3 regions of the Atlantibacter sp. MEI4A-1023 genome follow, and region 1 is predicted to be linked to each of the others. Evidence: predicted binding sites of a transcription regulator. Region 1 holds the regulator's gene; each other region holds the start of a gene.

Region 1 (10,144 bases):
GCGCGCTGGTGGTGGTCTCGCATGACCGCCATTTACTGCGTTCCACCACCGATGATCTGTACCTGGTGCATGACGGCAAAGTGGAAGCCTTCGACGGCGATCTGGAAGATTACCAGAAGTGGTTAAGCGACCTGCAAAAGCAGGAAAGCCAGCCGGCAGAAGCCGCAAAAGACAACGCCAACAGCGCCCAGTCGCGTAAAGATCAGAAGCGCCGTGAGGCAGAGCTGCGCACCCTGACGCAGCCGCTGCGCAAAGAGATTATGCGTCTCGAAAAGCTGATGGAAAAACTCCAGCAGCAGCTTGCCGATGTGGAAGAACAGCTTGGCGACAGCACACTGTACGATCAAAGCCGTAAGGCCGACTTAACGGACTGCCTGCAACGCCAGGCCAAAACCAAAGGCGACCTGGAAAACTGCGAAATGGAATGGCTGGACGCTCAGGAGCAGTTGGAGCAACTGCTTCAGGAGCCATAATCACCGATGCCCTTCTTCGGCCAGCATCACGGGAAGGGCGAATACTCACGATGAACCTGTGCTATGGCTGAAATTACTCCTGCGGATTTAACCGAGAACGAAGAGACGTCGCGCCATTTTCGGCCTATGCCGGGCGCGCGCAATCCCCATCTGCAAACCATGCTGCCGCGCATCCTGCGGCGGCGGCTCCAGTTCACCCCGGTATGGCAGCGGCTGAATACGCCCGATGGCGATTTTGTCGATCTGGCCTGGAGCGAAGATCCAGAACAGGCGCGCCATAAGCCCCGGCTGGTGATTTTCCACGGTCTGGAAGGCAGCCTGAACAGCCCTTACGCCCACGGTCTGATCCAGGCGGCGAAAGCCCGCGGCTGGCTGGGGGTGGTAATGCATTTTCGGGGATGCAGCGGTGAACCGAATCGCATGCACCGCATTTACCATTCCGGCGAAACCGAAGACGGCCGCTGGTTTCTGGAGTGGGTCGCGCAACAGTTTGGCGAGCAGCCCACCGCGGCGGTAGGTTTTTCTCTCGGCGGCAATATGCTGGGCTGCATGTTGGCGAAGTATCCGCAACTGCCGGTCAACGCGGCGGTGATTGTCTCCGCGCCGTTTGTGCTGGAACACTGCTGCTACCATATGGAACAAGGCTTCTCCCGGGTTTATCAGCACTACCTGTTGAATTTGCTTAAGGCCAATGCCTCGCGCAAGCTGCTGGCTTATCCCGGTACGCTGCCGGTGGATATGGCCCAGCTGAAAGGGATCCGCCGCCTGCGCGAATTCGACGATTTGATCACCTCAAAAGCCCACGGTTTTGACGACGCCATCGATTATTACCGGCGCTGTAGCGCAATGCCGCTACTGGCGTCAATTACCCAGCCTACACTTATCATTCATGCGCAGGACGACCCGTTTATGGATAGCCACGTTATCCCGGATATCGCCCAGCTACCGGCCAATATCGAATACCAGTTGACCGAATATGGCGGGCACGTGGGATTCGTAGGCGGTACCGCCCTGCGTCCGAAAATGTGGCTTGAAGCGCGCATTCCCGACTGGCTCACACTTTATCTGGATAAACCATGATTATTCCCTGGCAATCCCTCGACCCGGAAACGCTTGAAAACCTCATTGAAGCTTTTGTCTTGCGGGAAGGCACCGATTATGGTGAACATGAACGCTCGCTCAGCGATAAAGTCTCTCAGGTAAAGCACCAGCTGGAACGCGGCGACGCGGTTCTGGTGTGGTCGGAACTGCATGAAACGGTCAACATCATGCCGCGCGATCAGTTTCGGGGGTAAGACCGCTCGCTGAACAATAAAAACCACTGGCGGCTGATCAGACCGCCAGAACTCATTCGCCTTGCACGGGTCTTATTTGCACGTCGCTACCCTAAGGAGTTGTTCCGCTATGTCTGCCCAACATCCGATCATCGCCGTTACCGGCTCCAGCGGGGCCGGGACCACCACCACCAGCCTCGCTTTTCGTAAGATTTTCGCCCAGCTCAACCTGCATGCCGCCGAAGTGGAAGGGGACAGCTTTCATCGCTATACCCGCCCTGAAATGGATATGGCGATCCGCAAAGCGCGCGACGTGGGCAGGCACATCAGCTATTTCGGGCCGGAGGCCAACGACTTTGGCCTGCTGGAACAGACTTTTAATCAGTACGGGCAAACCGGTACCGGGCAATCGCGTAAATATCTGCATACCTATGACGAAGCCGTACCCTGGAACCAGGTACCGGGTACTTTTACCCCCTGGCAACCGTTGCCCGAACCCACGGACGTGCTGTTTTACGAAGGGTTGCATGGCGGCGTGGTGACGCCCCATCATGATGTCGCGCGCCATGTGGATTTGCTGGTGGGCGTGGTGCCGATCGTCAACCTGGAATGGATCCAGAAGCTCATCCGTGACACCGGCGAACGCGGGCACTCCCGGGAAGCGGTGATGGATTCGGTCGTGCGTTCGATGGAAGACTACATCAACTTCATCACGCCGCAGTTCTCGCGTACCCATATTAACTTCCAGCGTGTCCCCACCGTTGACACATCAAACCCGTTTGCCGCGAAGGCAATTCCCTCGCTGGATGAGAGCCTGGTGGTGATTCACTTCAGGAACCTGGAAGGGATAGATTTCCCCTGGCTGCTGGCCATGTTGCAGGGCTCATTCATTTCCCACATCAATACATTAGTGGTGCCAGGCGGGAAAATGGGGTTGGCGATGGAGCTGATCATGCTGCCGCTGGTAAAAAGAATCATGGAAGGGCGAAAAATTTAAGGCGGCAACGCCGCCTTATTAAGCACTTATCCTTCAATCACTTCGTAGGAATGGGTGACGTTCACCGCTTTTTCCAGCATCAAGGCAACTGAACAATATTTCTCTGCCGACAGATCCACCGCACGGGAAACCGCCGCGTCTTTTAACGCTTTACCGGTCACGATGAAATGCAGGTTGATGTGGGTAAAGTAGCGCGGCGCTTCTTCACGGCGCTCGGAGGTCAATTTCACCTCGCAGTCGGTGATGTCATGACGTCCTTTCTGAAGGATCGACACCACATCAATGGCGCTGCAACCGCCCGCCGCCATTAATACCATTTCCATCGGGCTGGGCGCTTTGTCACCGGAGTTGCCGTCCATTAAAACCTGGTGTCCGGAAGCGGACTCACCGAGAAAAGTTAACCCTTCTACCCACTTCACTCTTGCCTGCATTTTGGTTACTCCAGTGTTTCAAAATTACTGACAGATTACGCGGCTGTAACAAAACGCGCAACGGATGAGAGCCAGGTCAAGCTGAAACGAGACAATAGGAGACACTCACGTAAAGCTATGCTAAAACAGTCGGATGCTACAGCGATACATTGATGTAATGCATGTGTGCATACGACCACACCTATTACAGGCCACAGGACGTTAAAGGCCCCTTCTCCGGCCAGGAGAAGAGACGATTGCAAAAACCCAGAGGGTTATTATTGTTGCTCTCTGGAGTCAGCTTAAAACAGAGGATAACCGCGCATGGTGCTTGGCAAACCGCAAACAGACCCGACTCTCGAATGGTTCTTGTCTCATTGCCATATTCATAAGTACCCATCGAAGAGCACGCTGATTCACCAGGGTGAAAAGGCGGAAACGTTGTATTACATCGTTAAAGGCTCCGTGGCAGTGCTGATTAAAGATGAAGAGGGCAAGGAAATGATCCTCTCTTATCTGAATCAGGGCGATTTCATCGGCGAACTGGGATTGTTCGAAGAAGGTCAGGAACGCAGTGCCTGGGTTCGCGCCAAAACGGCGTGTGAAGTGGCAGAAATCTCTTATAAAAAATTCCGTCAGCTAATTCAGGTTAACCCTGACATCCTGATGCGTCTTTCTTCGCAGATGGCGCGCCGTCTGCAAGTGACGTCAGAGAAAGTGGGCAACCTCGCCTTCCTTGATGTGACTGGCCGCATTGCACAAACGCTGCTGAATCTGGCTAAACAGCCGGATGCCATGACCCACCCGGATGGTATGCAGATCAAAATTACCCGTCAGGAGATCGGCCAGATCGTCGGCTGCTCCCGCGAAACCGTTGGCCGCATTTTGAAAATGCTTGAAGATCAAAACCTGATCTCCGCCCACGGTAAGACCATTGTGGTTTACGGTACCCGCTAAACCCTGCGAAACGGCGTGGCTACACGCCGTTTCATCCGATCTCACCCATGTGGCGACGCCTGATCTACCACCCCGAAATCAACTACGCACTTCGTCAAACCTTGGTGTTGTGTTTGCCTGTGGCGGTGGGTCTGGTTCTGGGCCATCTGCAACAAGGCCTCCTTTTTTCCCTCGTTCCCGCCTGCTGCAACATCGCTGGCCTGGACACCCCGCACAAGCGCTTCTTTAAACGCCTGGTTATCGGCGGGTCGCTGTTTGCCCTTAGCAGCCTCGCGGTGCAGTTATTACTGCTTAATTCCGTGCCGCTGCCGTTGGCGCTCTCCGGGCTGGCACTGATCCTGGGCGTCACGGCGGAAATCAGTCCGCTTCATGCTCGCCTGCTCCCGGCGTCGCTTATTGCAGCGATATTCACACTCAGCCTGGCGGGCTCTATGCCGATGTGGGAACCGCTGCTGCTGTATGCCCTGGGCACGCTATGGTACGGGTTATTTAACTGGTTCTGGTTCTGGGTGTGGCGCGAACAGCCGCTGCGCGAAACCCTGAGCCTGCTGTACCGTCAGTTGGCGGAATATTGTGAAGCCAAATACAGCCTGCTGACCCAGCATACCGATCCGCAAAGCGCGCTGCCGCCGCTGCTGGCGCGCCAGCAAAAAACCGTCGACCTGATTACCCAGTGTTATCAGCAGCTACACATGCTGTCGACCGGTAAGCATCACGGCTATAAACGCCTGCTGCGCACTTTTCAGATCGCGCTGGATTTGCAGGAGCATATTTCCGTCAGCCTGCATCAGCCCGAAGAGGTGCAGAAGCTGGTGCGCGAAAGCCACGCCGAGGCGGTGATCCGCTGGAATGCCCAGACGGTGGCGGCCCGCCTGCGGGAACGCGCCGACGATATCCTGTATCACCGTTATCCGAAGCGCTTTGAAATGGATAAGCAGATTGGCGCGCTGGAAAAAATTGCCCGCCAGCACCCCGATAACCCGGTGGGACAGTTCTGCGAATACCATTTCAGCCGTATCGCCAGAGTGCTGAAATCCCAGCGTCCACTGTATTCGCGCGATCTGATGGAAGATAAGCAGCGCCGCCTGCCCGTGCTGCGCGCATTGAAAAGCTATCTGTCGTTGAAGTCCACCGCCCTGCGCAGCTCCGCCCGTATTGCGGTGATGCTGAGTATTGCCAGCCTGGTGGGTAGCGCCCTGCACCTACCGAAACCCTACTGGATTTTAATGACCGTGATGTTCGTGACCCAGAACGGCTATGGTGCCACGCGGGTGCGCATTCTCCACCGAGCGGGCGGCACCATGGCCGGGCTTATCATCGCCGGGATCACCCTGCACTATCACGTTGCCGATGGTTACACCCTGCTGGCGATGCTGGTCATCACCATCGTGAGCTATCTCATCATCCGCAAAAATTACGGCTGGGCGACGATCGGCTTTACCGTCACGGCGGTGTATAGCCTGCAACTGCTCTCCCTGAGCGGGGAGCAGTATATTCTGCCGAGGCTGATTGATACCTTGATTGGCTGCCTGATCGCCTTTGGCGGCATGGTGTGGTTGTGGCCCCAGTGGCAAAGCGGCCTGCTGCGTAAAAACGCCCACGATGCGCTGGAGGCGGACCAGAAAGCGATACGCTTGATCCTCAGCGACGACCCGCAGCCGACGCCGCTGGCCTGGCAGCGAATGCTGGTCAACCAGGCGCATAACGCGTTATACAACTCGCTGAACCAGGCAATGCAGGAACCGGGATTCAATAGCCACTATCTGGAAGAGATGAAGCTGTGGGTGACCCACAGCCAGTTTATCGTCGAGCACATTAATGCCATGACCACCATGGCGCGAGAACACACCATGCTGACGCCGGACCTGGCGCAGCGCTATTTGCAGTCCTGCGAAATTGCGCTCCAGCGCTGCCAGCAGCGGCTGGAATATGACGAGCCGGGGGAAACCAAAGACGCGGTGATCCTGGATATGCCGGAAGCCCTGTCCCAGGGACCGTTAAGCGTGCTGGAACAGCATCTCCAGCGGATACTCGGCCACCTCGATACCATGCACACCATTTCGTCTGTAGCATGGCGTCAGCGGCCGCATCATGGGATCTGGCTAAACCGGCGGCTAAATAATCCGAAAGCGGTTAACGACTGACTTTCGCAACGGCCTGCGCGAAGCGCGTCATGCCTTCATCGATATCGGCACTATCAACCACCAGCGATGGCGCGAAGCGCATCACATCCGGGCCAGCGTTCAGCACCATCACGCCCGCTTCTGCCGCCGCGTGCAAAAACTCACGCGCACGGCCTTTGTACTGCGGTTTAAGCTCGGCGCCAATCAGTAGCCCCATGCCGCGAATGTCGCTGAACACGTCGTACTGCGCGTCGATCTGCTCAAAATGCTTCACGAACTGGGCACGTTTTTGGTTCACGCCAGCCAGTACATCCGGGGTGTTGATGATATCGAACGCCGCGCCGGCTACCGCACAGGCTAACGGGTTGCCGCCGTAGGTAGAGCCGTGGGAGCCCACATGGAACACCGAGGCGATATCCTGAGTGGTCAACATTGCGCTGATCGGGAAACCGCCGCCCAGGGCTTTGGCGCTGGTGAGGATATCCGGCGTCACGCCGTAATGCATATAAGCGAACAGATCGCCGGTACGGCCCATGCCGCACTGCACTTCATCAAACACCAACAGCGCCTGATGTTTGTCGCACAGCTCGCGCAGGCCCTGTAAGAATTCCGGGGTCGCCGCCGTCACGCCGCCTTCGCCCTGAATCGGCTCCACCACAATGGCGCAGGTGTGATCGTCAATCACCGCTTCCACCGCATGCAGATCGTTAAACGGCACGTGGATAATATCTGCCGGTTTCGGTCCGAAGCCGTCAGAATATTTCGGCTGCCCGCCAACCGACACGGTAAACAGCGAACGGCCATGGAAAGCGTTATGGAAGGCGATGATTTTGGTTTTATACGGGCTGTGGCGGGTAGAGGCGTAATAGCGCGCCAGTTTGAACGCGGTCTCATTGGCTTCGGTGCCGGAGTTCATAAACAGCACGCGCTCGGCAAAGGTCGCGTTGATAATTTTGCGGCCCAGGCGCAGCGCTGGTTCATTGGTAAACACGTTGCTGGTGTGCCACAAGGTTTCACCCTGGGTTTTTAATGCCTCCACCAGCACCGGATGGCAGTGACCCAGCGCCGTGACCGCAATCCCGCCGGCAAAATCAACGTATTCTTTACCCTGCTGATCCCATACGCGGCTGCCCTGCCCTTTTACCGGGATAAACTCAGCCGGTGCATAGACTGGCAGAATAACGTCGTCAAAAGTCGCCCGGGTAATTGCAGTCTGTTCATTTGCCATCTTATGCCCATCCGTTTATGCAAAATCTTAATTGAAAAGATAAGCACAAAATATGCATAAAAAATCAATTAATGGCAATAGAAAATCAGCGGCGTAAAAAGTTGGCAAGCAGTGCATGGCCCTGTTCGCTGAGAATGCTTTCGGGATGAAACTGCACGCCCTCCAGATCCCACTCGCGATGGCGAATGCCCATGATTTCATCCTCCGCGCTCCAGGCGGTGACATCAAACGCGTCGGGCAGCGTTGCCGGTTCAATCAGCAGGGAGTGATAGCGCGTCACGGTGAGCGGGTTATTCAGCCCGTGAAACACGCCGCTACCGTTATGGCGAATCGCTGAGGTTTTGCCGTGCATCACCTGACGGGCGCGAATAATCCGTGCGCCAAACGCCTGGCCTATGGCCTGATGCCCAAGGCAGACCCCGAGGATTGGCAGCTTACCCGCATAATCACGAATCACATCCAGAGAGATGCCCGCTTCATTAGGGGTGCAGGGGCCGGGGGAAATGACAATTTTTTGCGGCGCGAGCGTGGCGATGTCGGCAACGCTGATTTCATCGTTGCGCTTAACCACCACCTCTGCGCCGAGTTCGCAGAAATACTGGTACAGGTTCCAGGTGAACGAATCGTAGTTATCAATCAGCAGTAGCATGGCGGCTCCGAAAAAATGAACCGCGCTATTCTACTCACTTTCCCGTGCTTCACTCACCACTTTGCTGAATATCGAGACCAGCGGTTCCAGATCGCCCATCGCGCCAGCCTGGTTCGCCTCGCGCCAGAACTGCGGGTCGATATCGCGCCAGTCGAGGCTATACCCGGCATGGATCGCCAGTTGCTCAAAGAAAATGCGCTGGCTCAGGCCAGAACCCAGGCGGAACGGGTGCAGCACATTAATCTCGCAATAGTAGTGCGCCAGCCGCTGGATAAATTCCGGCGCGGCCAGCCCTGCCAGATACCCTTCGTCTTCCAGATCCTGGAACAGGTCGTTGCCCTCTTTCTCGATATAGCCGAAATGGCAGAAGCGGGTATCGCCCTGGTAAATATCCACTTCACGCAACTCGCCCGCCCAGTCGAACACGTCCTGGAACAGGTGACGGTGGATAGCGCAGAGATGGGGCAACCCGCGTGGGATCGGCCCCAGCGGCAACGTGGCGGCACGCAGCGCAATCAGTTCCAGCATCGCGGTATCCAGACGCTGTGCCTGGCGGATAGTAAGGCGGTTTTTCAGGACATCCAGACCGGCATAGAGATACGGATCGCGCCCGTCGCCAAATTTATCGCTCATATTGCCCCCTGACTTCCTGAAGGCGTTGCTCGGCTTCGTCTGTGGTTAACTCGATTAACGGGATATCGCGTCCCTCCAGGCGCAGGCTGGCCTGAAAGTTACCGTTTCGCTTTTGCTCCCAGAGACGGGATTTCTGTTTATCGGTGAGTTTTTTAGACATAGCGCCTCCCTGATCGTGACCGTATTTGCCACAAGTATAAGCAGCAAATCACAGACACGCCGGGAGGCGGCAAACGCGGGTTAAGCGAACCCGCGCAAAAAGCGGTTAAGGCAGGACTTTAGCGGACAGGATAACTATCGGTTTTGACGGGACATTTTGGTAAGGACCCACGTCGTGAGTCTGGGCCTGGGCAATTTTATCGGCAATGTCCATCCCTTTCACAACTTTACCAAATACCGCATACCCGAAATCGCGCTGGCCGTGGTCGAGAAACGCGTTGTCAGCCACGTTGATAAAGAACTGGCTGGTGGCGCTGTCTTTATCTGCGGTGCGTGCCATCGAAATGGTGCCACGGGTGTTGCGCAGGCCATTATCGGCTTCGTTTTTAATCGGCGCGTTGGCTTGCTTTTGCTGCATATCAGACGTGAACCCGCCGCCCTGGACCATAAAGCCTGGGATCACGCGATGGAAAATGGTGTTGTTGTAGTAGCCGCTATTAACGTAATCAACGAAGTTTTTCGAAGAGATCGGCGCTTTCTGGCTGTTTAACTCCAGTTCGATATTGCCGGCAGAGGTCGTCAACAGTACGCGAGGGTCGCCTTTGGCAGCCAGCGCCGCGGGAGAGAGAGCGGAAAGAGCGAACACAGCTGCAACAGCCGCCAGAGTTGATTTGAGCATGAAGCATTCCTTACGAAAACAGGGTTAAAAGCGAGTGGCTTGATTCTAAAGACCGTAACCGCATCGTGCCAGACATTTACCTGGTTTTACGATGCCTGGCTAACATCCAGGATTTTTAGCTGGAAAGTATAGGAAATATATGTGATTAAACTCACATCGAATCGTGTGTTTTGCAGCAAATAAGTTCCTAAATGTTTATATGCATCACAAAAACACATAAACTGCCCGCGATTTCAGCGTCCCCAGGATGCTTTACCTTTCTCTTCACAGGATCTTCATGACTAACAGCAATCGCATTAAGCTCACATGGATCAGTTACTTTTCCTACGCCCTGACCGGCGCGTTAGTGATTGTCACCGGGATGGTGATGGGCAATATCGCCGACTACTTCGGCCTGCCGGTTTCCAGCATGAGCAATACCTTCACCTTCCTGAACGCCGGCATTTTAATTTCAATCTTTCTGAATGCCTGGCTGATGGAAATCGTCCCGCTAAAAACCCAACTGCGCTTTGGCTTTGTAATGATGGTGCTGGCGGTGGCGGGCCTGATGCTCAGCCATAGC
Region 2 (10,144 bases), 1.3 Mb from region 1:
CATAGGCCTGGCCGAAGGGATAATACATTGCAGCCACCAGCGAACAGGTGCCAATCAGGACTTTTTGCCCAACCGGCATTGCCCGCCACAGCAGTAATAAGATGCAGGTAAACGCCACCGCATACAGCAGGCTGAACGGATACCCCAGCGCGTAATTAATCAGCAGGGATTGCAGGAAATAGAAAGCCATCCACGGATCGGGCATGAATCCACGGGCAGTTAAGGATTTTTTCAGCGTTACATTCATATCGCAACTTCAACAAAACGCCATGCGTGAACCCTGGCGTTAAGGGTATGAGAGCCTGCCTGAGAGCTGGATAGAAGAGGGCGTGACCGCATCTGCGAGCCGCTTTGATTGCAGGGCTGCAAGAAGATAGAGCCTTGTCATAAGAAGATCAACTGGCGGTAACGGTTTGTTTTGCGAGACAGATTACAAAATAACTAAACGACAGGGAGTAAAGCCGATACGGCAACAAAGGGGGCAATAAATTAGACAAAAATTTTTACAAAATGATGACAGTTCCCTCATAAGGGATGCTGCCAGATAACAGCCTGACGCCGTTATTTGGCAGAAGATTTTGGTTCAGGGCGCTTGAAATAATCACAGAGTAAATCAATCAGCAGCAAGCGAACCTGGAAAGGGGAGTGGCTAAACACGGATATGCACCTCTTAAATTCGTTCATGGGCTACCTCCTCGATTCCGACATCGGTAAATCCATCACTGATGCGAATACATACAGATATAGCATAGGCTATATTCTATAGCTATGGCTAATTCGTTAATTTTTTGTGCTGGCGAGGCTGTGGTTTACAATGAGCGTTACGATCGAGAAAACCGTATCGCGCCACAGTAACGAGGAAGCACAATGAGTCGTCGCGCAGGTAAGCAAAGCAGTAAAAAAGTGACGCAATTGGTCAATGTCGAAGAGCATGTTGAAGGGTTTCGCCAGGTTCGCGAAGCCCACCGCCGTGAACTTATTGATGATTATGTCGAATTAATCTCGGATCTTATCCGGGAAGTGGGGGAGGCCCGCCAGGTGGATATGGCGGCGCGGTTAGGCGTATCACAGCCAACGGTGGCGAAAATGCTCAAGCGGCTGGCAACGGTCGGATTGATTGAGCAGATCCCGTGGCGTGGGGTGTTTTTAACGCCGGAAGGGGAAAAACTCGCCCAGGCGAGCCGCGAACGGCACCACATTGTCGAGCAATTTTTGCTGAATATCGGCGTTAGCCCGGATACCGCCCGGCGTGATGCCGAAGGCATGGAACATCACGTCAGTGAAGAGACCCTCGGGGTATTCCAGCGCTTCAATGAACAACACGGTCAGGGACACTAAATGCTGCGGCAATTTTTCCGTCCTTTTTTACGCGACCGGTTCTTACACCTTTTATTACTGATTGGCCTGATTGTTAGTTTTTTTGTTCCCTTTGCCCCATCGCGTTGGCCTGAGGCGATTGACTGGCACACCATTATTACCCTGAGCGGATTAATGATGCTGACCAAGGGCGTCGAGCTCAGCGGTTATTTTGATGTGCTGGGACGACGCATGGTGAAAGGCTTTGCCAGCGAGCGCCAGTTAGCCATGTTTATGGTCTTCGGCGCGGCGTTGCTTTCTACCTTTTTAACCAATGACGTGGCGCTATTTATCGTGGTGCCGCTAACCATCACCCTGAAAAAGCTGTGTGGCATACCGGTCACCCGGCTGATCATTTTCGAGGCGCTGGCCGTCAACGCCGGTTCACTGTTAACCCCGATTGGCAACCCGCAAAATATTTTGCTGTGGGGGCGTTCAGGCATGTCCTTTGCGGAGTTTATCTGGCAGATGCTGCCGCTCGGCGCGGTACTGGTGTTTAGCCTGCTGGTACTGTGCAGGTTCTTTTTCCCGGCAAAGGCGCTGCATTACCAGGCGCGTGAGCAGCAGCACGCATGGAAGCCGCGCCTGGTGTGGAGTTGCCTGGTACTGTACCTGGTGTTTCTGGCTTCGCTGGAGTTTCACGTCGAGCGCTGGGGGCTATTGCTGGTGGCGGTGGGCTTTTTGATCATGGCGCGCAACGTGCTGGTAAACATCGACTGGAGCCTGCTACTGGTGTTTGTCGTAATGTTTATCGATGTGCATCTGCTGATCCAGCTACCGGCGCTGCGCGAAAACCTGCCTGCGGTAACGCAATTCTCTTCCGGTGGGCTATTTTTGCTCGGTGTCGGGCTGTCACAGTTTATCAGTAATGTGCCCGCCACCATTCTGCTGCTGAACTATGTGCCGCCGTCGATGCTGCTGGCCTGGGCGGTCAATATCGGCGGGTTTGGCCTGCTGCCGGGCTCGCTGGCGAACCTGATCGCACTGCGGATGTCGGGTGACCGCCGTATCTGGTGGCGCTTCCATATTTGGTCATTGCCGCTGCTGGCGTGGGGGATGCTGGTGGGATGGGGATTACTAAATCTGATGCGCTAACGCGGGGCAAAAAAAAGAGCGGCTGATAAGCCGCTCTTTTTGGTTCCAGACCGATTAGTTCAAACGTACCGGCATACCTGAACGGTTTTGCAGCGCTTGTTCAACGATGCTCTGGTCGGAATCCGGCTGGGTGGTCACCGTCTGAACCGCCTGGGTCAACGTGATTGGCACCACTTCGTTGTTCTCAATCTGCGCTTCGCTGGTGGAGAGCGGGTTGTGGACCTCGATATAACGGCTGCCGTCCGGCTCAACGGTGGCTTTCACCGGCTCGTTGATAAACTGGACGCGAGTCCCAACCGGCACGTTCTCAAACAGGAATTTGATGTCGTCGTTACGCAGACGCACACAGCCGTGGCTCACGCGCAGGCCGATACCGAAATCGGCATTGGTGCCGTGGATGGCGTACAGGCGGCCAATATACAGCGCATACAGGCCCATCGGGTTATCCGGGCCAGCCGGAACCACTGCTGGAAGCGGCTCGCCCGCAGCAGCGTATTCAGCATGCATCTTGGCGGTTGGCGTCCAGGTCGGGCCCGCTTTCTTACGTTCTACTTTGGTGATCCAGTTGATCGGGGTGTCTTTACCCAACTGGCCGATACCGATCGGCAGAACGATCACGGTATTGGAGCCTTTCGGGTAGTAATACAGACGCATTTCCGCGCTGTTGATGACAATCCCTTCATGCGGGGTATCCGGCAGGATCAGTTGCTGCGGGATATTTAAAATCGTACCGCCTTTAGGCAGGTAAGGGTCCACGCCAGGGTTGGCTTCCGTCATATTGGAAAAACCCATCTGGTACTGCGCGGCGAAATATTCCAGCGGCTCGGTGTTGCCTTCTGGGATCGTGATGACCTGGTTTTGCCCGACAACACGGCTGCCGTCAGTCGGCAAAGGGTAGGTCACAGCATTGGCGGTTTTGCAAAAACCGATCACAGCGAAAGCTGCTACTAAAAGCGTGCGTAATTTCATGTTCATCTTGTGCAGTGTAGTCGAGCCTGTCTCGGCGGTAGATTAACGATTTCGGGGCGCATTATAGGTGGATAATTGCGCGCTGGGAAATCGGATGTGGATGATATCACGTTTTTTTACTTACCCTGCTAAGCATAGCCTGGCGGTTGCGGGGCGATTTAAATTCGGACTTATGGCATAATGCGGCGTTTATCACAATTTCTTGCAGGATATCGTCGTGTTAGTTACCAGCAACGTCACTATGCAGTTTGGCAGTAAGCCGCTGTTTGAAAATATTTCCGTCAAATTTGGCGGCGGCAACCGTTACGGCCTGATTGGCGCCAACGGTAGCGGAAAATCCACGTTTATGAAAATCCTTGGCGGGGATCTGGAACCGTCACTGGGCAACGTTTCTCTCGATCCTAACGAGCGTATCGGTAAGCTGCGCCAGGATCAGTTCGCCTTTGAAGAGTTCACGGTTCTGGATACGGTGATCATGGGGCACGGCGAGCTGTGGGAAGTGAAGCAGGAACGTGACCGCATCTATTCACTGCCGGAAATGAGCGAAGAAGACGGCTATAAAGTGGCCGATCTGGAAGTGCTGTATGGCGAGATGGACGGTTACTCCGCCGAAGCCCGCGCCGGTGAACTGCTGCTGGGTGTTGGTATCCCGGTTGAACAGCATTATGGCCCGATGAGCGAAGTCGCCCCTGGCTGGAAACTGCGTGTGCTGCTGGCCCAGGCGCTGTTTGCCGACCCGGACATTCTGCTGCTCGACGAACCGACCAACAACCTGGACATCGATACCATTCGCTGGCTGGAGCAGGTGCTGAACGAGCGTAACAGCACCATGATTATTATTTCGCACGACCGTCACTTCCTGAATATGGTGTGCACCCATATGGCGGATCTGGATTACGGCGAACTGCGCGTGTATCCGGGCAATTACGATGAGTACATGACGGCGGCGACTCAGGCCCGCGAGCGCCTGCTGGCGGACAACGCCAAGAAGAAAGCTCAGATTGCCGATCTGCAATCGTTCGTGAGCCGCTTTAGCGCCAACGCCTCTAAATCTCGCCAGGCGACCTCGCGCGCCCGTCAGATTGACAAAATCAAGCTGGAAGAAGTCAAAGCTTCCAGCCGCCAGAACCCGTTCATTCGCTTCGAACAAGACAAGAAGCTGTTCCGTAACGCGCTGGAAGTAGAAGCGTTGACCAAAGGCTTCGACCAGGGCCCGCTGTTTAAGCAAGTTAACCTGCTGATGGAAGTCGGGGAAAAACTGGCGGTACTGGGGACCAATGGCGTGGGTAAATCAACTCTGCTGAAAACCCTGGTGGGCGAACTGGAGCCGGATCACGGCACCGTCAAATGGTCGGAAAACGCGCGTATCGGTTATTACGCGCAGGACCACGCCGCAGAATTCGACAACGACCTGACGGTATTCGACTGGATGAGCCAGTGGAAGCAGGAAGGCGATGACGAGCAGGCGGTGCGCAGCATCCTTGGCCGTCTGCTGTTCAGCCAGGACGATATTAAAAAACCGGCTAAGGTGCTGTCTGGTGGTGAGAAGGGCCGTATGCTGTTTGGCAAGCTGATGATGGAAAAACCGAATATTCTGGTGATGGACGAACCGACCAACCACCTGGATATGGAATCCATCGAATCCCTGAACGCCGCGCTGGAAATGTACCAGGGCACGTTGATTTTCGTTTCTCACGACCGTGAGTTTGTTAGCTCGCTGGCAACCCGCGTGATTGAGATTACACCGCAGAAAGTGATCGACTTCTCTGGTGGCTATGAAGAGTATCTGCGTAGCAAAGGTATTGAGAGTTAATCTGATTGCTGGCCTGCCCGCGCAGGCCAGCACATCCCCGTTATGACGCCTCGACAGGCTGCCGGGCGTAAATCATCACCTTCTGAACGCGATGGTTATCCACTTCCAGCGTCTTAATCACGTAATCTCCCACTTCAACTTCTTCACCTTCGGCGGGTACCCGTTGCAGGTACTCCATCAGTAGCCCGGCGATGGTGTGGTATTCCCGCTTATCATCCAGCGGCAGCGGCACAAACTGCACCAGATCTTCCAGTGGCATATGTCCGTTGGCGGTCCATGTGCCGTCCTGGTTACGCTGGATATCGTGGCGGGCGTCGATCTCTTCCACCTCGTTAGGCAGGTTCCCGGCGATGGTTTCCATCACATCGCTGAGCGTCACCAGCCCTTCAATAGAACCAAACTCATCCACCACAAAGGCGAAATGGGTGCGGGCGTTGCGGAACTGCTCCAGCGCGTGCAACAGTTGCAGAGTTTCCGGGAACACCAGCGGCTGTTTCACCAGCGCGCCCAAATCGAGCGGTTTCCCCCCCAGGGACTGTTGAAGCAGGTCGAGGATATGCACCACGCCCAAAATCTCATCGTCTTCCGTCACCACCACGCGGGTGTGCTGATTGCGGTCCAGTAACAGGCGGATTTGCTCTTCGGGTGCGTTGATGTCGATATGCTCAATATCATGGCGTGAAGTCATGATACTACTGACGCTGCGTTGGTTAAGGTTCAGCACCCGGCCAATCATCAGCCGCTCCTGACGGTTAAATACCGGCACATTCGCGGCGTCGGCCACCAGCGAGGCGGTTTGCGCGTCCAGCTCGGCTTTCTCGTGTTTACCGCTGATCAAATGCATAACGGCTTCGGCGGTGCGCTGGCGCAGCGACATGTTGGCCGACAGGAACCGGCGGCGGTTAAACATCGCCAACTGATTGAGGCATTCGATCATGATGGAGAAACCAATCGCCGCGTACAGGTAACCCTTCGGAATGGCAAAGCCGAAACCGTCGGCAATCAGGCTGAAGCCAATCATCAACAGGAAGCTCAGACACAGGATCACAATCGTCGGATGGTTATTGACGAAGCGCGTCAGCGCTTTGCTGGCTAACAGCATCAGCGAAATGGCGATCACCACGGCAGCCATCATCACGCCTAAATGGTCGACCATGCCGACGGCAGTAATGACTGAATCGAGCGAGAAAATGGCGTCCAGAATGACGATCTGCGCCACCACTGCCCAGAACTTCGCCCCGCGCCGCTGGGTGGGGTTTTCATGGTCTTTGCCTTCCAGCCGCTCGTTAAGCTCCACGGTGGCCTTAAACAGCAAGAACAGACCGCCAAACAGCATAATCAAGTCGCGGGCGCTGAAGCCATGACCGTACAGCACCACCAGCGGGCGGGTTAACGTTACCAGCCATGAGATTGATGCCAGCAGGCCCAGGCGCATTACCATCGCGAGGATAAGGCCGGTGATACGCGCTCTGTCGCGAAGCCCCGGCGGCAGCTTCTCCGCGAGGATAGCGATAAACACCAGGTTATCGATGCCCAGTACCAGTTCAAGCACCACAAGGGTGGTTAACCCCGCCCATATTGATGGATCGGCAATCCATTCCATAGAAAAACTATTACCTGTAGTGAAACCCTGTCGAACCCGCGTATGAAAGGGACGTCTGGCCGGAGAAGTCAGCGTCACCCACTGCATGCTGAGGGAGACGGGAAAATGAAAGATAAACAGATCATGGGTAATGACGCCGAAAATTGCAATGCGAAGGGTGGCATTTAGCTGAACGCACTTTAATCAGAGCGATCAATTATTGATCGCTGAGTCTGAAAACTATAAGTATTTAAATTACCTGGCAAATTAATATGGTTAAATATCTTAATCAGAATTTTCCTTGAAAATAATTTACATGGTAAAGTAACTCTAAGGAAATTCTTAATGAGAGCTTTGCAAAAATAGAGCTTGTAAATTAATTTGGCATGAAGAAAATCCTAAATTAACCGTTGATTACTTTTATTGCTGCTCCAACTAATCTTAAAATAATCGCGCAAACGGCTATTTTCTTGCCTGCCAAAATGAATACTGCCAAAATCCTTGCCTGCCATAGTTGTTAACCAGGGTAATATTTTTATTATCCCCGGCATCTTAACAATAAAATAAAAACTCCGCTGATTTGAGATAAATCTGTAATGGCGGTGTCATCGTATTAACCCCATGTTTTACAGTGGTTTGGTAGCTGAAAGCCAGGGGCGGTAGCATGGTTCCTGGTTCGTTTTCAGGCGTTGGCCGTATTGTTGAATACCCTAATCACCAAAATCTTTTAGGAATGATTCCCTATATTTTCATAATGAAAAACGCGCAAGGTTTAATGGGCTTGTTTGACGACGTTTTATTTATGCGCTCGGAATTATTACTCTGCCAAAGTGAAAATAATCAATGACCAAATCGAAATTGAAATTGATGCCATTATTGGTGTCGGTCGCCTTAATGAGTGGGTGCACGGTGTTACCCGGCAGTAATATGTCGACAATGGGTAAAGATGTTATCCGCCAGCAGGATGCCGACTTTGACCTGGATAAAATGGTTAACGTCTACCCGCTGACGCCGAGGCTGGTTGAGCAATTGCGTGCGCGCCCAAATGTCGCGCAGCCGAATATGTCCCTTGACCAGGAAATCGCCCAGTACCAGTACCGCGTCGGGCCGGGGGATGTGCTGAATGTCACCGTTTGGGACCACCCCGAGCTCACCACGCCTGCCGGCCAGTACCGCAGCTCCAGCGACGCCGGTAACTGGGTTCAGCCTGATGGCACCATGTTCTATCCCTATATCGGTAAAGTGCATGTTGCCGGTAAATCTCTGTCTGAAATCCGTAGTGATATTACCGGCCGTTTAGCGCAGTACATCGCTGACCCGCAGGTGGACGTTAATATCGCCGCGTTCCGTTCGCAGAAAGCGTACATCTCCGGCCAGGTAAATAAATCGGGCCAGCAACCGATCACCAACGTACCGCTGACGGTGCTGGACGCCATCAACGCCGCAGGCGGCCTGACGGAAAATGCCGACTGGCGCAACGTCGTGTTGACCCATAACGGCAAAGAGCAGCGACTCTCTTTACAGGCGCTGATGCAGAACGGCGATCTCAGCCAGAACCATTTGCTGTATCCGGGCGATATTTTGTTCGTGCCGCGTAATGACGATCTGAAAGTGTTCGTGATGGGTGAAGTGAAGAAACAGTCCACGCTCAAAATGGACTTCAGCGGCATGACACTGACCGAAGCGCTCGGCCAGGCGGAAGGCATTGATATGACCACCTCCAACGCCAGCGGTATCTTTGTGATCCGTCCGCTGAAAGGCAAGGGCAGCGCCAGCGGCAAGATCGCCAATATCTACCAGCTTGATATGTCCGATGCCACCTCGCTGGTGATGGCGACGGAATTCCGCCTCCAGCCGTATGACGTGGTGTATGTCACTACCGCGCCGGTCGCTCGCTGGAACCGCCTGATCAACCAATTGCTGCCGACCATCAGTGGTGTCCGTTATATGACGGACACGGCCAGCGATATCCACAACTGGTAACCGTTATGTTCAACAAAATTCTTGTGGTGTGCGTGGGGAATATTTGCCGTTCCCCCACGGCAGAGCGGCTACTGAAACACTATCTGCCGGCGTTAACGGTCGGGTCCGCCGGGCTTGGCGCGCTGGTGGGCCGAGAGGCGGACGAACGCGCCGCGAGCGTCGCCTCTGCCCATGCGCTTTCACTTGATGGCCACCGCGCCCGGCAGGTAACCGGGGCGATGTGCCGCGATTACGATCTGATCCTCGCCATGGAAAAGCGCCATATCACGCGGCTGTGCGATATGGCACCGGAGATGCGCGGCAAAGTGATGCTGTTTGGTCACTGGGATGAAGAACGCGATATCCCCGATCCGTATCGTAAAAGCGCCGAGGCATTCGAGGCGGTTTACACGATGCTGGATGATTCCGCCCAGCGTTGGGCGCAGGTACTGAAAACTCAGCAGGGATAACCATGACAGCAAAAATGAATGCCTCCGCTGCGACCGAGGGCAATGATGAAATTGATATCGGGCGTTTGATCGGCACCGTGATCGAAGCCCGCTGGTGGGTATTGGGCATCACCGCCGTGTTCGCACTGCTCGCAGCGGTGTACGCAATGTTCGCCACACCCATCTACAGCGCCGACGCGCTGGTGCAAATTGAACAAAACACCGGCAATTCCATCGTGCAGGACATCAACAGCGCGTTATCGGATAAACCGCCAGCCTCGGATGCCGAGATCCAGCTGATTCAGTCGCGGCTGGTGCTGGGCAAAACCGTTGACGATCTCAACCTGGACATCGCTGTCGAGAAAAACAGCTTCCCGCTGTTTGGCGCGGGCTGGGATCGCCTGATGGGCCGCCAGAACGATACGGTAGCGGTCGAGACTTTTACGCTGCCCGCCGGGATGGCGAAAGCGGCATTTACGCTTGAAGTACTGGGGCCGCAGCAGTACCAGTTGACCAGCGATGACGGATTTAGCGCTCAGGGGAACGTTGGCGAGTTGCTAAATAAGCAGGGCGTAACCCTTCTGGTTAAAGCGATTAAGGCGCAAACCGGGAGTGAGTTTACGGTCACCAAATACTCCACGCTCGGCATGATCAACCAGTTGAAGAACAACCTGACGGTCACCGAAAATGGCAAAGACACCGGGGTATTAAGCCTGACCTTTATCGGCGAAGACCGGGATCAAATCCGCGCCATTCTCAACAGCATTACCCGCAACTATCTGGAACAAAACGTCGAACGCAAATCCGAAGAGGCGTCAAAAAGCCTGGCATTCCTGGCGAAGCAGTTGCCGGAAGTGCGCGCCCGGCTGGACGAGGCGGAAAATAAACTCAACGCCTATCGCCAGAAGAAAGACTCCG
Region 3 (10,144 bases), 2.2 Mb from region 1:
GGGCAGTGGCCGATTGGCCGTCTTGCCGACCGCTTTGGCCGGCTGCTGGTGCTGCGGGTGCAGGTATTTGTGGTGATCCTCGGCTGCCTGGCGATGCTGAGCAATGCGGCGATGGCCCCCGCGCTGTTTATCCTCGGTGCGGCGGGTTTTACCGTCTACCCGGTGGCGATGGCCTGGGCCTGTGAAAAAGTCGAGCACCATCAACTGGTATCGATGAACCAGGCGCTGTTATTGAGCTATACCATCGGCAGCCTGCTGGGCCCGACGCTGACCGCGATGCTGATGCAGAAGTATTCTGACAATTTGCTGTTTATCATGATCGCCAGCGTGTCGTTCGTTTATTTGCTGATGCTGTTGCGCAAAGCCGGCCAGCATCCGACTCCGGTGGTGCATGCCTGAAATGAAAAACCCCCGATTTGCGTCGGGGGTTTTTGGTTAACTGCGGCGGATGTTAGTACATCACTTTGTGACCGTACTGCTCCAGAATCCCTTTCACCCGCTCCATGGTCTCTTTTTTCGGTGGTTTCACGCCATCCAGCTTGTACTCTTCGCCCATCGCCACCCATTTGTGCTTGCCCAGCTCGTGGTAGGGCAGTAATTCGATTTTCTCAATATTGCCCATCTCGCGGGTAAACTCGCCGAGGCGATGTGCAGAGTCATCATCGTCTGACCAACCCGGCACCACTACATAGCGAATCCAGGTTTTAATCCCTTTATTGGCGATGTAGCGGGCGAATTCCAGGGTGCGATGGTTGGAAACACCCACCAGGTTCTGATGGATTTCGTCGTTCATTTGCTTCAGGTCCAGCATCACCAGATCGGTGACTTCCAGCAATTCATCCACCACCGGGTCATAACGGCGCACAAAGCCGTTGGTGTCCAGGCAGGTATGGATACCTTCTTTATGACAGGCGCGGAACCAGTCGCGCACGAATTCGGCTTGCAGCATGGCTTCGCCGCCGGATGCTGTCACACCGCCGCCGGACGCGTTCATAAAGTGGCGGTAGGTAACGACCTCTTTCATCAGTTCGTCGACGGTGATTTCTTTACCGCCGTGGGTATCCCAGGTATCGCGGTTATGGCAATACAGGCAGCGCATCAGGCAGCCCTGAAAGAAGGTAATGAAGCGAATGCCCGGGCCGTCAACGGTCCCGCAGGATTCAAAGGAGTGTATGCGACCAATAACTGACATTGCGGTGTTTTCTCCAGATGTGGCCCATCCGGGGCCTGTGTGCGCACAACTCATAAAGGTTGTGTCGAGTCTGTTTTGGCAGTCATCCATCTTAGTATAGATAGCTGGCAAAGCAGGCTGTGGGGCGGGGCAGTAACTGTTAAAAAGGCCCCACGGATGTGGAGCCTTTATTGTACGCTTATTCAGCCAGACAGTGAATTACATGGTCTGAGTGAAGGTACGGGTAATAACGTCCTGCTGCTGTTCTTTAGTCAGGGAGTTAAAACGTACCGCATAACCAGAAACGCGGATGGTCAGCTGCGGATATTTTTCCGGGTTTTCCATCGCATCAAGCAGCATTTCACGGTTCATCACGTTCACGTTCAGGTGCTGACCCCCTTCGATGGACGCTTCATGGTGGAAGTAACCATCCATCAGGCCTGCCAGGTTGGTTTTACGCACTTCGTCGTCTTTACCCAGCGCATTCGGAACGATAGAGAAGGTGTAAGAGATACCATCTTTAGCGTAAGCGAACGGAAGTTTAGCAACGGAAGTCAGAGAGGCAACCGCACCTTTCTGGTCACGACCGTGCATCGGGTTAGCACCCGGTCCGAACGGAGCGCCAGCGCGACGGCCATCCGGGGTGTTACCCGTTTTCTTACCATAAACCACGTTAGAGGTGATGGTCAGAACAGACTGGGTCGGGATAGCGTTGCGGTAAGTAGTCAGTTTCTGGATTTTCTTCATGAAACGTTCTACCAGGTCAACCGCCAGGTCATCCACGCGAGCGTCGTTGTTACCGAACTGCGGGTATTCGCCTTCGATTTCGAAGTCAACAGCCAGGCCGTCTTCGTCACGAATCGGTTTAACTTTCGCGTACTTGATTGCTGACAGGGAGTCAGCGGCGACGGACAGACCGGCGATACCACACGCCATAGTGCGGATAACGTCACGGTCATGCAGCGCCATCAAAGAGGCTTCGTAGCTATACTTGTCGTGCATGTAGTGGATGATGTTCAGCGCGGTCACGTACTGCTTAGCCAGCCAGTCCATGAAGTGATCCATGCGATCCATGACTTCGTCGAATTTCAGCACGTCTGCTTTGATTGGCTCAGATTTCGGGCCAACCTGCATTTTCAGTTTTTCGTCCACGCCGCCGTTGATAGCATACAGCATGGTTTTCGCGAGGTTTGCACGCGCGCCGAAGAACTGCATTTGCTTACCAACAACCATCGGGCTAACGCAGCAAGCGATCGCGTAGTCGTCGTTGTTGAAGTCAGGACGCATCAGATCGTCGTTCTCGTACTGCAGAGAAGAGGTATCAATGGAGACTTTCGCAGCGAATTTTTTGAAGTTCAGCGGCAGTTTTTCAGACCACAGAATCGTGATGTTCGGCTCCGGAGACGGGCCCATAGTGTACAGAGTGTTCAGGAAACGGAAGCTGGTTTTGGAAACCAGAGTACGGCCGTCAACGCCCATACCGCCGATGGATTCGGTTGCCCAGATCGGGTCCCCGGAGAACAGCTCATCGTATTCCGGGGTACGCAGGAAGCGCACCATACGCAGTTTCATCACCAGGTGGTCGATCATTTCCTGCGCTTCGGCTTCAGTGATTTTGCCTGCTTTCAGGTCGCGTTCGATGAACACGTCCAGGAAAGTAGACACACGACCGAAGGACATTGCCGCGCCGTTTTGGGATTTCACTGCAGCCAGGTAGCCGAAGTAAGTCCACTGTACCGCTTCTTGCGCGTTGGTCGCCGGGCCAGAGATATCGCAGCCATATTTCGCCGCCATTTCTTTGATTTGACCCAGTGCGCGGTGCTGTTCAGCGATTTCTTCACGCAGACGGATAGTCGCTTCCAGGTTTACGCCGTTTTCCAGATCGGATTGCAGAGACAGGAACTGCGCATATTTGTCTTTCATCAGGAAGTCGATACCGTACAGCGCAACGCGACGGTAGTCACCGATGATACGGCCACGGCCATAGGCATCCGGCAGACCGGTCAGCACGCCAGATTTACGGCAGTTCAGGATGTCTTTGGTGTAGACATCGAATACGCCCTGGTTGTGGGTTTTACGGTATTCGGTGAAGATTTTTTTCAGCGCCGGGTCCAGCTCGCGGTTGTACGCTTTGCAGGAACCTTCAACCATTTTGATGCCACCGAACGGGATAATCGCACGTTTCAGCGGAGCATCAGTTTGCAGGCCAACGATCTTCTCAAGGCTCTTGTTGATGTAGCCAGCGTCATGAGAAGTGATGGTAGAAGCCAGGTCGGTATCGAAATCAACTGGCGCATGAGTGCGGTTTTCCAGTTTGATGCCTTCCATAACTTTATCCCACAGGGAAGTGGTCGCTTCCGTGGCGTCGGCCAGGAAGGATTCGTCACCTTCATACGGGGTATAGTTTTTCTGGATGAAGTCACGGACGTTAACTTCATTCTGCCAGTCACCTTTGGCAAAACCTTCCCAGGCTGTGGCTAACTTTTCATTAAGTTCAGACATTTAACACCTACCTTCTTAAGTGGATTTTTTCTTACTGCCCGAGTCGACCTTAGTGGTGGTCGTCGCCGCGCAGATAAATGACCCAGTACGTCAACCCAACTAACAAACCACCACCGATGATATTGCCGATCGTAACCGGAATCAGATTATCAATGATGAAGTTCATCACAGTCAGATGAGAAAAATTGTCCGGCGAGGAACCAATAGCGGTCCAGAATTCCGGGCTGGCGAAGTTACGAATCACAATACCAAACGGGATCATGAACATATTTGCGATACTGTGCTCAAACCCACTGGCGACGAACATGCCAACAGGGAGGATCATAATGAACGCTTTGTCGAACAGGCTACGGCCAGAGTAGCTCATCCATACCGCCAGGCACACCATCAGGTTCGCCAGAATACCGAGCGCGACGGCCTCGATAAAAGTATGGTGGAGTTTATGGTCAGCGGTTTGTAAAACATTCAAACCCCAGCCGCCATTTGCGACCATATGCTCGCCCGCCAGCCACATCAGCAGTACAAACAGTAACGCGCCTATCAGGTTGCCGATGTAAACATTCAGCCAGTTACGCGCCAGTTGGCCCCAGGTGATCCTGCCGCTCGCTTTAGCGACCACAATCAGCACTGTCGAGGTGAACAGGTCCGCGCCGCAAATCACGCAAAGAATAAGGCCTAAAGAGAAGCACATCCCGCCGATGAGTTTTGCGATGCCGTAAGGCATGGTCGCCGTACCGGTGGTGGCAGTAATGTAGAAAACAAACGCGATGGAGATAAAGACGCCCGCAGTGATCGCCAGATAAAAGGTTTTCAGCGGTTGTTTCGTTGCTTTATAGACACCCGCTTCTTCGGCAACTTTTGCCATGGCAGCGGGAAGTAATAGATCGAAAGGGTTGTCAGCTTTCACACTAACTCTCTCTATATTTAATCGGCGACGAGATACTAACAAAGCATTATACAGCAAAATTTGATATCGATCATATCTCGCCGGAGTTGTAGACCTGCAAAACGTGGTGTTATTGCAAATTTTTGCATTAACCTTATGAAAATAAAGGTAAAAATAATTTTTAAAGTTTATTATTTAAGTTGAATGATACCGCTCCGCCTCATAGCCAACAGTTAATTAATATGGAGTATTTATTAAAATAAGTAACACTAAAAGCCGGTAATGACTTTTAATGTTCACTCATATTTAACTTTAAAATTACATTTGAAATAATTAACGCCAAAATAAAAAAAGGGGCAATTAAATCGCCCCGTAATATAGCTGAGGTATGCACAATCGCATACGTTTTTTGAGTGACTTCAGGTTAAGACACTTTCCAGAAAGCCGCTTTGGCGCGCTGTAGTTTCTCATATGCGGCCAGCAACGCCTGATGCGCCGGGAAGGCTTTCAGGTCGGCATCCACCGTTTGCAGGCCGTAGAACGGTGCTTCGCCGCTCAATGCCGCGCTGGCGCTTTCTACCGCTTCGGCACCGTACATACGCACAAACGCATTGAGGTACTGCAACGGCTGGCGGTCTTCTTCCTGCGCCAGCAGCAGCAGGGTTTGCAGGCAGCGGTAGTAGTTAGCACGTTCAGCGCTGAATACCGACCCGTTGAACTCCATGGTCCATTCGGTCCAGATGAGCGCCTGTTCCAGATCGCCACCCGCCAGCGCCAGCATCGCTTTCAGCTCGCCGATGCGCAGGGTGTACCAGCCGTTGTCTTTGCCGGTCGCCAGGCCCAGCAGCTCGCGCACGCGGGTGAAGTCGTCATGGCCCTCTTCGTCCAGTTGGGCGATCAGGTTGAGGTAATCTTCTTTTTCCCACGCGCTACCCGGCAGTGCCAGAATGGTTTCGCGCAGATGAGCGCCCATGCTGTTATTGGCGAGCCACAGATCTTCTGCCGGATAGATATCGGACATGCCTGGCACGATAATGCGGCAGGCGTAAACGCTCAGATGTTCGTAGTCAGCGATATACACGTCTTTATCTTCAGATTTGAAGATAGCCATTAAGGTGGCGAACTCTTCTTCGGTGGTGCCGGCAAAGCTCCAGTCGACGAACGGGTAATCGGCATCCTGCTTGAACATATCCCAGGAGATCAGACCGCTGGAATCGATAAAGTGGGTTTCCAGGTTAGCGTGCTCCGCGACTTCTTCATCATCGAAGGTCGGCGGGGTAAACACGTCCAGATCCTTCAGGCCTCGGCCCTGCAACAGCTCGGTCACGGTACGTTCCAGCGCCACGCCGAAATCCGGGTGCGCGCCAAACGAGGCAAAACAGGTGCCGTTTGCCGGGTTAAACAGCACCACGCAGATCACCGGGTATTTGCCGCCCAGCGAGCCGTCGTAGGCAAAGATCGGGAAACCTTCGGCTTCGAGTTTAGCAATGGCTTCCACCACGCCCGGATAGCGCGCCAGAACCTCCTGCGGGATTTCCGGCAGGCTGATGCTTTCGGCGATAATGCGGTTTTTGATATGACGCTCAAACACTTCAGACAAGCCCTGCACGCGCGCTTCGTTGGCGGTGTTGCCTGCGGACATACCGTTGGAGACATACAGGTTGCCGACGATGTTCATCGGGATATACACGGTCTGCTGGTCGGACTGACGGGTGAACGGCAGGGCGCACACGCCGCGCGACGCGTTGCCGGATTGCAGGTCGATCAGCATGCTGGCGGTGAGTTCATTGTCCGGATCGTAAAAGGCGCGCAGGCGATCGTCCAGAATGCCTTCCGGCAATTCGTCGTCTTCCGGGATCGGGAACCACTTCTCGTTGGGATAGTGAACGAACGGACCGTTAGCGATGGTGTCGCCCAGCCAGAAATCGGCGAAGAAATAGTTGGTGGACAGACGTTCAAAATATTCGCCCAGCGCGGAGGCCAGCGCGGCTTTTTTAGTGGCGCCTTTCCCGTTGGTGAAGCACAGCGCGGAGTCTTTATCGCGAATATGCACCGACCAGACGTGCGGGACGGGGTTTAACCAGGAGGCTTCTTCAATATTAAAGCCGAGGTCGGTGAGCTGTTGCTGAAAGCGAGCGATGGAATCTTCCAGCGCAGCATCTTTACCGGGAATGAAGGTTTGAGTCATGAGAGTCACTTTTATCGTACGCAAAGCGCGCAATGATACGGGTTTTGTGTTGCGGGTGCCATCTTCCCGCCGTAGCGGGCAAAAATAATTGTTCGCGCTATGCTTACTTTCAGCAAGGTACTGTAAAGGCGAATAAAAATGAAAGCATTTGATTTGCAACGGATGGCTTTTGACAAGGTCCCCTTTGAATTCCTCGGCGAAGTCGCGCTGCGCAGCTTATACACCTTTGTGTTGGTGTTTATTTTCCTGAAACTCACCGGGCGGCGCGGCGTGCGCCAGATGTCGCTGTTTGAAGTGTTGATTATCCTGACGCTGGGCTCTGCTGCGGGTGACGTGGCGTTTTATGACGACGTGCCGATGATCCCGGTGCTGGTGGTGTTTATTTCGCTCGGCGCGCTTTACCGGCTGGTGATGTGGCTGATGGCGCGCAGCGAGAAACTGGAAGATCTGCTCGAAGGCAAACCGATGATTGTGGTGAAAGAGGGCGAGCTCGCCTGGGACAATCTTCGCAAAGAGAACATGACCGAGTTTGAATACTTTATGGAACTGCGGCTCAGCGGCGTGGAACAGCTCGGCCAGGTGAAATTAGCCATACAGGAAACCAACGGGCAGTTGAGCGTTTATTTTTACGCGGATGAGAATGTCAGGCCCGGATTGCCCATTCTGCCGGACTCCCATAAACCAGCCTTTAAAATCATGCCTGACGCGGGAGATTACGCCTGCACGCGCTGTAGCGAAGTAGTCGCAATGAAAGCCGGAGATAAATTAATGTGTCCGCGCTGCGCGCATAACCAGTGGGTCAAAGCCAGCCGCGCCCGCCGCGTTACCTGAACAGTGTAAATTTCGGCGTTCTGCTTCCCGCCTGGCATAATCTGCCGTGTGATAAAGCGCACATTTTGCCCCCGGCGGGGATTAGCCATTGCAGCCGTACTCGCTGAGTGATAAAACCGATAGCCACAGGAAAAACTTATTGTTATGCGTGGTGAGGGGAAATGACTCAGGTCTACAATTTTAGTTCTGGCCCGGCGATGTTACCGGCAGATGTAATGCTTTTGGCACAGCAGGAATTACGCGACTGGCAGGGATTGGGTACATCGGTAATGGAAGTCAGCCATCGCGGCAAACCGTTTATCGCGGTCGCAGAAGAGGCGGAAAAAGATTTTCGCGATCTGCTGAATATCCCCTCTAATTATAAAGTTTTATTCTGCCACGGCGGCGGACGCGGACAGTTCTCTGCCATCCCGCTTAACCTGCTGGGCAATAAAACCACCGCAGATTACGTGGATGGCGGCTACTGGGCAGCCAGTGCGGTGAAAGAAGCGCATAAATACCTTAAGCCGAACGTCATCGATGCCAAAATTACCGTCGACGGTAAACGCGCCATCAAGCCGATGAGCGAATGGCAGCTTTCTGAAGACGCTGCATACTTGCACTACTGCCCGAATGAAACCATCGACGGTATCGCCATTAACGAAACGCCGGACTTCGGCGACGCCATCGTTACCGCTGATTTCTCCTCCACCATTCTTTCCCATCCGATTGATATTTCCCGTTACGGCGTAATTTATGCCGGTGCGCAGAAAAATATCGGCCCGGCAGGGTTAACAATTGTTATCGTGCGTGAAGATCTGCTGGGTAAAGCGCACTCCGTCTGCCCGTCGATCATCGACTACACCGTGCTGAGCGAAAACGATTCGATGTTCAACACGCCGCCGACATTCGCCTGGTATCTCTCCGGCTTGGTGTTTAAATGGCTGAAGCAGCAGGGCGGTGTGGACGTCATGGACCGCATCAACCAGCAAAAATCGGATCTGCTGTACGGCGTTATCGACAACAGCGATTTCTACCGTAACGACGTGGCCCGTGCTAACCGCTCGCGCATGAACGTGCCGTTCCAGCTGGCTGACAGCAACCTCGATAAACTGTTCCTCGACGAGTCATTTAAAGCCGGTCTGCATGCGCTGAAAGGCCACCGCGTGGTCGGCGGGATGCGCGCCTCTATCTATAACGCGATGCCGCTGGAAGGCGTAAAAGCGCTGACCGATTTTATGATTGATTTTGAGCGTCGCCACGGTTAATCCTCGTTATTGTTTTTCTTCCCCGCAGCCTGTCTGCGGGGCTTTTATTACCTCGATCGAGAATTTTTTGCATGCAGGAATCCCTGACTTTACAGCCCATCGCGCACGTTGAGGGCACCATCAACCTTCCCGGCTCGAAGAGCGTTTCCAACCGCGCATTACTGCTTGCTGCCTTCGCCAAAGGCAAAACGGTGCTGACCAACCTGCTGGACAGCGATGACGTCCGCCATATGCTGAACGCCCTGAAAGCGCTGGGCGTTGAATATGTACTGTCCGATGACCGTCGCCGTTGCGAAGTCATCGGTCTGGGCGGCACGTTCCAGGCAAAAGGCGAGCTGGAGCTGTTTTTAGGGAATGCCGGCACCGCCATGCGCCCGCTGGCGGCGGCGCTGTGCCTGGGGCACAACGACATCGTGCTCACCGGCGAGCCGCGAATGAAAGAGCGTCCTATCGGCCATCTGGTGGATGCACTGCGCCAGGGCGGCGCGCAGATAGATTATCTGGAACAGGAACATTATCCTCCGCTGCGCCTGCGCGGCGGTTTTAGCGGCGGCAACGTCGAGGTTGATGGTAGCGTTTCCAGCCAGTTTTTGACGGCGTTGCTGATGACCGCACCGCTGGCGGAGCAGGACACGGTTATCACCATCAAAGGCGATCTGGTGTCCAAACCCTATATCGACATTACCCTGCATCTGATGAAAACCTTCGGCGTGGACGTTGAAAACGGCGATTACCAGCGCTTTGTTATCCGCGGCGGGCAACGCTATCAGGCGCCGGGTGAGTATCTGGTGGAAGGCGACGCGTCGTCAGCGTCCTATTTCCTGGCGGCGGCGGCGATCAAGGGCGGTACGATTAAAGTGACCGGCATTGGCCGCAACAGCGTCCAGGGCGATATCCGTTTTGCTGACGTGCTGGAGAAAATGGGCGCGCAAATTACCTGGGGTGACGACTTTATCGTCTGCACCCGTGGCGATCTCAACGCTATCGACATGGACATGAACCATATCCCCGATGCCGCCATGACTATCGCCATTACTGCGCTGTTCGCTAAAGGCACTACGACGCTGCGCAATATCTATAACTGGCGAGTCAAAGAAACCGACCGCCTGGCCGCGATGGCGACGGAGTTGCGTAAAGTGGGCGCGACGGTGGAAGAGGGCCATGATTTCATTACGGTCACGCCGCCGGAGCAGTTACGCTTTGCGGATATCGGCACCTATAACGATCACCGTATGGCGATGTGTTTCTCATTAGTGGCGCTATCAGATACGCCGGTGACCATTCTTGATCCGAAATGCACCGCCAAAACCTTCCCGGAT

Evidence for each region. Region 1 encodes CRP, which controls carbon source genes, mostly activating them, when cyclic AMP is high. Its sites were predicted from a motif close to ATGTGANNNNNNTCACAT; they were not measured.
Region 2: ACVV26_RS08035 (ABC-F family ATPase) is a predicted target of CRP. The motif match lies at 3,601-3,618, and genes of this name have one in related genera.
Region 3: serC (3-phosphoserine/phosphohydroxythreonine transaminase) is a predicted target of CRP. The motif match lies at 7,625-7,642, and genes of this name have one in related genera.

The regions. Positions count from the first base shown of each region.
Region 1 covers NZ_CM149568.1:384,458-394,601, reverse strand. The annotation lists gene ACVV26_RS01840 (ABC transporter ATP-binding protein) at 1-473, shown strand, start outside; gene ACVV26_RS01835 (hydrolase) at 537-1,553, shown strand; gene ACVV26_RS01830 (YheU family protein) at 1,550-1,768, shown strand; gene ACVV26_RS01825 (phosphoribulokinase) at 1,878-2,744, shown strand; gene ACVV26_RS01820 (OsmC family protein) at 2,771-3,175, opposite strand; gene crp (cAMP-activated global transcriptional regulator CRP) at 3,479-4,111, shown strand; gene ACVV26_RS01810 (YccS/YhfK family putative transporter) at 4,159-6,255, shown strand; gene argD (bifunctional acetylornithine/succinyldiaminopimelate transaminase) at 6,245-7,462, opposite strand; gene pabA (aminodeoxychorismate synthase component 2) at 7,548-8,111, opposite strand; gene ACVV26_RS01795 (putative adenosine monophosphate-protein transferase Fic) at 8,142-8,744, opposite strand; gene ACVV26_RS01790 (YhfG family protein) at 8,734-8,904, opposite strand; gene ppiA (peptidylprolyl isomerase A) at 9,010-9,582, opposite strand; gene tsgA (MFS transporter TsgA) at 9,860-10,144, shown strand, end outside.
Region 2 covers NZ_CM149568.1:1,655,017-1,665,160, forward strand. The annotation lists gene ACVV26_RS08010 (phosphoethanolamine transferase) at 1-247, opposite strand, end outside; gene mntS (manganase accumulation protein MntS) at 562-684, opposite strand; gene mntR (manganese-binding transcriptional regulator MntR) at 868-1,338, shown strand; gene ACVV26_RS08025 (SLC13 family permease) at 1,339-2,451, shown strand; gene ldtB (L,D-transpeptidase) at 2,506-3,426, opposite strand; gene ACVV26_RS08035 (ABC-F family ATPase) at 3,638-5,233, shown strand; gene ACVV26_RS08040 (TerC family protein) at 5,274-6,836, opposite strand; gene ACVV26_RS08045 (hypothetical protein) at 7,480-7,662, shown strand; gene ACVV26_RS08050 (polysaccharide export protein) at 7,659-8,798, shown strand; gene wzb (low molecular weight protein-tyrosine-phosphatase Wzb) at 8,804-9,247, shown strand; gene wzc (tyrosine-protein kinase Wzc) at 9,250-10,144, shown strand, end outside.
Region 3 covers NZ_CM149568.1:2,910,895-2,921,038, reverse strand. The annotation lists gene ACVV26_RS14060 (MFS transporter) at 1-399, shown strand, start outside; gene pflA (pyruvate formate lyase 1-activating protein) at 452-1,192, opposite strand; gene pflB (formate C-acetyltransferase) at 1,391-3,673, opposite strand; gene focA (formate transporter FocA) at 3,723-4,580, opposite strand; gene ycaO (30S ribosomal protein S12 methylthiotransferase accessory factor YcaO) at 4,984-6,747, opposite strand; gene ACVV26_RS14035 (DUF421 domain-containing protein) at 6,886-7,578, shown strand; gene serC (3-phosphoserine/phosphohydroxythreonine transaminase) at 7,740-8,825, shown strand; gene aroA (3-phosphoshikimate 1-carboxyvinyltransferase) at 8,897-10,144, shown strand, end outside.